DNA from 2 places in the Thermoanaerobacterium thermosulfurigenes genome. Region 2 is predicted to be linked to the other one. Evidence: riboswitches for the same ligand, from Rfam matches in the RefSeq annotation. Region 2 holds a riboswitch; the other holds the start of a gene.

Region 1 (3,218 bases), on a different contig from region 2:
AAAAATTTTCCTTTGAATATAGTGAAATCAAATTTAAACGGTGTACTGACATTATCTCCTTTTCTTTCGACTACGAATAATCCAATAAGCAATATTGTAATAAAGCCAATAAGCCCTGCAACTAAAAATATTATCCTGTATTTCGTCTCATCTATGTATTTAGCAAGCAAAACCATTAACGCTGTTGTGATAAGTGGTCCAATAAATGAGCCTAACGTATCAAGCATTCTTTGAAATCCGAATGAATAGCCCATGTTTTTCATTTCAGATGACTTTGCAACAAGTGCATCTCTTGGAGCATCCTTTAAACCTTTACCAATGCCATCAGTAAAACGCAATCCAAACGTCATTGCTGCACCATTAGTCAATGATAGAAAAATTCTTCCTATTGCAGAAAATAAATATCCTATAAAGACGATTGATTTTCTCTTTCCAAGTTTGTCAGATATTATGCCAGAAACAATCCTCATAATACTGACAATCGTTGTTACGCTTCCCTCAATTAACCCTACGGTTTCTTTACTTAAACCTAATATCTGAGTGTAAAACGTTGGCAAAATAGGTTGTATCATATCCTGGCTTAAACCACCAAAAAAAGCCACCCATCCTAATGTCTTAATATTATTGACTGTACTCTTATTTTGTCTTTCTTTATTATCCATTTTATTATCCTCCTAATTAAATCTTGATTTAATTTTTTCTAAAGCAATTAAGGCGATGTTCTTTGATAAAACTGAAAAATTATCTATATTTTCTTTAATATAATTATATACATCTTTATCGCCTATTTCCCCTAATGCTGCTACAACAGCTTGTTCAATGTAGGGATCTCTTTCCTTTCTGTCCTTCTTGAGATACTCTATTAAAGTATTTTTAGCTTCTTTAATTTTTAGTTCTCCAATAATCTTTGCTGCCATATACTGTACATTATAATCAGGATGATTTAACGCCGTAATAAGTTTTTTGCTATAATCATCATTTGTAATATTTTTAAAATCATACCCACATTTTTGACATTTTTCATCGCCAATATCAGCTATTTTAAAGCAGTTAGGACATATATACCTCATTCTTCATCAGTCCTTATGCCAGAAAGTCCTTTTAAATAATTGTTTTCTGCCTCATACCCTTTTAATTTAATATCCAGTGTTTGATTATCTCTTACTAGCTGGAAATATTTAAATCTCATAGCGGAATACTTTGATGCCAACATTATAAGCTGTTTTCTTATATCTTTATCATCAGGATTTTTTCGTTCCATCCAATACGCTTTAATACCCATCTCAAAAATAGCTCTGTAACAGTCTTCACTGCTGAAACCGTCCTTTTCCAAATCCTCTTTTAATTCTTTTATTTCTTCCATTTGTTCGTCACTTATTTCAAATGATACTTTCTTCATCACGATCATCCTTTCATATATCAACTATTTTTTATTATCATGCTCTATCCTTAAAGTAAAACAAAAATAGCTCCTACTAAATGTAGAAGCCATTAGCCATCAAAGCAATTAAGGTGAGCTTCATCACCATAATATTCTTTTAACTATATTATACCATAAATTTATCTGCTTGATCTAACAAATAACACATACCAAAAAAGCGCAATCATTTCGGCTATTATTGAATATAGAAATATAAAATTGATAGAATGAGCATATAAGTATCCGAAAATAGTACTTCCTAAAAACATAGAAAATCCTGTAACAGCACTGAATACACCAAACGCCTTGCCTCGCTCAGAAATATACGTAATATCGGTAATTACAGACCTCATCGTAGTTTCTTGCATACTTGTAATAAATCCCCATATAAGCATTGAAACGATAGCCAAAACTGGCATATTTGAAAAGACCATGAAAGTCATCAAAAAGGTCGATATTGGAAGCACTGCTAACGACAAAAAACCTTTCTTGTCATAAAATTTTCCAATGAATACTGCACTTACTCCATCTACCGCCATTGCTAATGCGTACAAAAGTGGAATAGCATCTTGGCTTAACACTTTATGACTCAAAAAATGATATGAAATAATCGGATAATTAGCAAATCCGAGCATTGCAAAAAATATAAAAAGCATGTAATATAAATACTGCCTTGAAAAGTTTTTATTCAACAAATCTACATTTTTAGATGCATTTTTTGTATTTTTCTCCAATTCTGCAGGATTAGTGACTTTGCTTCGAGCGTATATTACAAATATAACAGTAAGTATTGCTGGAATCCACATCAAAATAAATCCCGTCTTATAACTACCAGCAAAAGATATAACAAAAGTAAAAATCAAAGGTCCTATAATACCACCAATTTGATCAAGCAACTCATGTAATCCAAAACCTAATCCAGTTCCTATTTTTTTACTTACATGTGATAAAATAGTATCTTTGCCTGGACTTCTTATTGCTTTTCCGGTTCGCTCCAATATTATTAACAGCGCTGCTATTGGCCATTTACCTGTAATAGCTAAAAGAGGTACAGAAATAAGCATTCCATATCCTAATATCGTCCAAAGCCATGGTTTTGATGTCTTATCTATAGCATATCCTACTGGTATTCTAATAGCAGACGCCAAAAATTCACCAATACCCGTAACAATGCCAACGATTAGTGCATTTGCACCTAACAACTTCAAATATGGACCATACACACTTCTTGCACCTTCATAAGTTATATCTCCAAATGCACTAACTATACCAAGTAGAAGTATAACACTAATTGCCACTTTTTTATCTTTATCATCAATTTTCATCATATCAAATCCTTTTTGCTGTGGTCCTTTTTTTATTGCTCTTCTCGCTAATTATTTTAATTAATAAATTAGACCAAAATGGCTAACAACAGTCATTAATTAATGATGCTGTTAGCCATCCTTTCTAAACTCTATAGTTATTTCCTTAAATTATAAAATATATCTTTTCCTTTAAATACAGCGCTATCTCCCAATAACTCTTCAATCCTTAAAAGCTGATTGTACTTAGCTATTCTTTCAGTCCTGCATGGAGCACCGCTTTTTATCTGTCCAGCATTTACTGCTACTGCTACATCTGCCATTGTTGTATCTTCTGTTTCACCTGAGCGGTGGGAAATAACAGTAGTATAGTTAGCTTTCTGAGCCATTTGTATTGTATCCAGTGTCTCTGATAAAGTGCCTATTTGATTCAACTTAATTAAAATAGAATTGGCAATATTTTTCTCTATACCCTCTTTAAATATCTCTGGATT
Region 2 (3,218 bases):
GAATGCGGTTTTTGATGCTATGGCACAAGGTGATGAGTTTTTGTACGATGTAGCTTATAAAGTCATTCTAACAAGTATAAATGATGTAAATGAGATAATTTATCGTCAGGATATTCTCAAAGATTGTCTAAAATATCCCTCTATAATAAGAAGCATTTATGACATTGCGGTAGAAACATTGGAAAATGAGAAAAAAAATTTTTGGAGCATTTTTAGCAGCTATCCATCGTCAATTTTGCATAGCTCAATTGAGCTTATGTACATGTATGTTGATATGCTTATTAAATTGAGAAAGATTGCGGAAGAACATTTTCACAAATTTGAATCAGAAGGTTTTAAATCATTATTTTCAATGCTACAAAAAGAATTAAATGATGAGTACATTGAAACTGTAAAAACACATTTAAAAGAATTGAAATTTGAAAATGGAGTATTGATAAGTGCGGAATTGGGAAAAGGTAATAAAGGGATTAATTACATTCTCAGAAGGCCTAATGAAATCAAACAGAGTTTAATTGAAAAGATTTTTTCCAAAAAGGCTTCGGCTTTTACTTTTTACATTGCCGATCGGGATGAAAGTGGCATGAAGGCTTTATCAGAATTAAAAGATAGAGGCATAAATCTTGCAGCAAATGCTTTAGCGCAGTCTGCAGATCACATTAATGGCTTTTTTAAAATGCTTAAAACAGAATTAGCCTTTTATGTAGGATGCATTAATCTGTATGAAGAACTTACTAAAATAGGTGAACCTATATGCTTTCCTGTGCCTTTATCTGCAGAGAATAGAAGACACTCTTATTCGGGTTTATATGATATAAGCTTGTCTCTGACGATGAAAAAGAAAGTAGTGTCAAATGATTTGAATGCTGACAGAAAAGATCTTTTCGTCATAACAGGTGCTAACCAAGGGGGAAAAACGACATTTTTAAGAAGCATTGGCCTGGCGCAGTTAATGATGCAGTCTGGCATGTTTGTGGGAGCAGAGAAATTTTCATCAAATATATGTATTGGATTATTTACACATTTTAAAAGAGAAGAAGATGAAGAAATGAACAGCGGTAAATTAGACGAGGAATTAAGCAGGATGAGTGATATTGTTGATAATATAAAGCAAAATTCCATGATACTTTTTAATGAATCATTTGCAGCTACAAATGAAAGGGAAGGCTCAGAGATTTCAAGACAGATAATAAGTGCATTACTGGAAGTTAAAGTAAAGATATTTTTTGTCACTCATCTTTATGAATTATCACGCAGCTTGTACGATAAAAAAATGGACAATGCGATTTTTTTAAGAGCCGAAAGAAAACCTAATGGTGAAAGATCTTTTAAATTAGTTGAGGGTGAACCGCTAAAGACTAGCTATGGAGAAGATTTGTACAAGAAGATATTTAAAAATTCTTGATTTGATTAAAATTTGATGGAGAGATTGAGATTTTTATTTTTACTATTATATTGAAAAGTTTTAATATTTTAGGTATAATTGTATTAACAGATGCATAAAGGTGATGGAACTCACTCAAACTGCCATAAGGCTAATAGTTCCTACGTGGTTTAAAAAACCAGTAGGAACTATTTTCTTTTATAGGGGGTGATATTAAGAAAAGTGTAATATTTTGAAATGTTCAGCGATGGAGCTCGCGCAATGCACCAGGATGCTGATAGCTCCTACCATTTTAACAAAAAAATTCATAATAAATGGAATAATTAGGGGGTTGTACTAATGTGGTTGACTTATAGTTGGTGGTTAGGTTTAGCTTTGATAGCAGGATTGGTTGCTGATTGGACGGGTATATCTATATCATTAATTGAGATTTTGGTAGGGGTTATTGCTGGCAATTATTTAGGATTTCAAACAAATCAGTGGGTAGAGTTTTTAGGAGGCGTTGGAAGCGTTTTTTTGACATTTTTAGCCGGAGCAGAAGTTGATCCAATAGTCTTAAAGTCAAAGTTTAAAGAGAGTATCACAATAGGGCTTTTAGCTCTTATATTTCCTTTTGCAGGAGCTTTTGCTTTTACGCATTTTGTTGCAGATTGGACTCTTAAAGCTTCTGAAATTGCTGGCATTGCTCTTTCAACAACTTCTGTTGCAGTTGTGTATGCTGTAATGGTGGAAAGTGGACTTAATGAAACGGAACTTGGGAAAATTATTTTAGCTGCTTGTTTTATCAATGATCTTGGTACAGTTTTAGTACTTGGGATACTTTTTGCAAACTATAACAAGTGGATGTTGTTATTTGTAGTTATTACAGTAGTAGTAGCTGTATTTATGCCCTCTGCTACAAAAAAATTCTTTGCAGTATATGGCAATAAAGTAGGGCAATTAGAAATAAAATATCTATTTTTCTTTCTATTTTTAACAGGTGGATTAGCCTCTATGGCAAATAGTGAAGCTGTTCTTCCGGCATATATACTTGGATTAATGGTATCAGGTTTTTTTGTAAAAGAAAAGAATTTATTATTCCGTATGAGATCAATAGCATTTGCTATTTTTACACCTTTTTACTTTATAAAAGCGGGATTATACGTCTCTCTCCATGGTGTAATAGTAAATATTCTTTTGATTGTTATATTACTTTTAATTAAAATTGCAACAAAATATATAGCGGTAAAACCAACTACTATGGTATTTAAATTTTCAAAACAAGAAGGAATGTATACAACTCTTCTAATGTCTACAGGTCTTACTTTTGGAACAATATCAGCAATGTTTGGATTAACTCATAAAATAATAACAAGTAATCAGTACACTATTCTTGTTACTGTAGTTATTTTAAGTGCAATTGTACCTACATTAATTGCAGAAAAATTTTACAGACCGCAAGATTATGATATAGAAAGGAAGATTTAGAATGTTTAAAAAAATTTTACTTGCGTATGATGGGTCGGAATATGCAAATAAAGCATATGAATTTGTTTTAGAATTAGCGCAAATAAATAATAGTGAAGCATATTTGATATCGGTTGCTAATATTCCGGAATTTGTAAATTCAAAAGACGAAGTAGATGAGGCTTTAAATTCAGCAAAATTATATTATGGGAAGATACTTGGAAATGCAAGGAAATTGGCTAATGAAAAAGGGATAAAAGTATTTACAGAAGTGATAACAGGTCATCCTGTGGATTCAGTAATCCGCTTTGCAGAAAAACATGGATGTGACTTGATAGTTGTGGGTGAAAAAGGTAATAGCGGTGTAAAAAGGTATATTATTGGAAAC

Evidence for each region. A riboswitch is a leader RNA that binds a small molecule or an ion and turns the genes downstream of it on or off. The one in region 2 is predicted to bind fluoride.
Region 1: it holds a riboswitch for fluoride, as region 2 does, so the genes downstream of both, HNR52_RS11295 (hypothetical protein) here and HNR52_RS08710 (cation:proton antiporter) in region 2, are expected to answer to the same signal.

Annotation. Positions count from the first base shown of each region.
Region 1 is NZ_JBPODR010000040.1:5,856-9,073, forward strand. Features, by position in the region: gene HNR52_RS11285 (MFS transporter) at 1-662, opposite strand, end outside; gene HNR52_RS11290 (HEAT repeat domain-containing protein) at 675-1,070, opposite strand; gene HNR52_RS11295 (hypothetical protein) at 1,067-1,399, opposite strand; fluoride riboswitch at 1,476-1,536, opposite strand; gene HNR52_RS11300 (MFS transporter) at 1,561-2,748, opposite strand; gene eno (phosphopyruvate hydratase) at 2,883-3,218, opposite strand, start outside.
Region 2 is NZ_JBPODR010000021.1:145-3,362, reverse strand. Features, by position in the region: gene HNR52_RS08715 (MutS-related protein) at 1-1,405, shown strand, start outside; fluoride riboswitch at 1,496-1,555, shown strand; gene HNR52_RS08710 (cation:proton antiporter) at 1,724-2,851, shown strand; gene HNR52_RS08705 (universal stress protein) at 2,853-3,218, shown strand, end outside.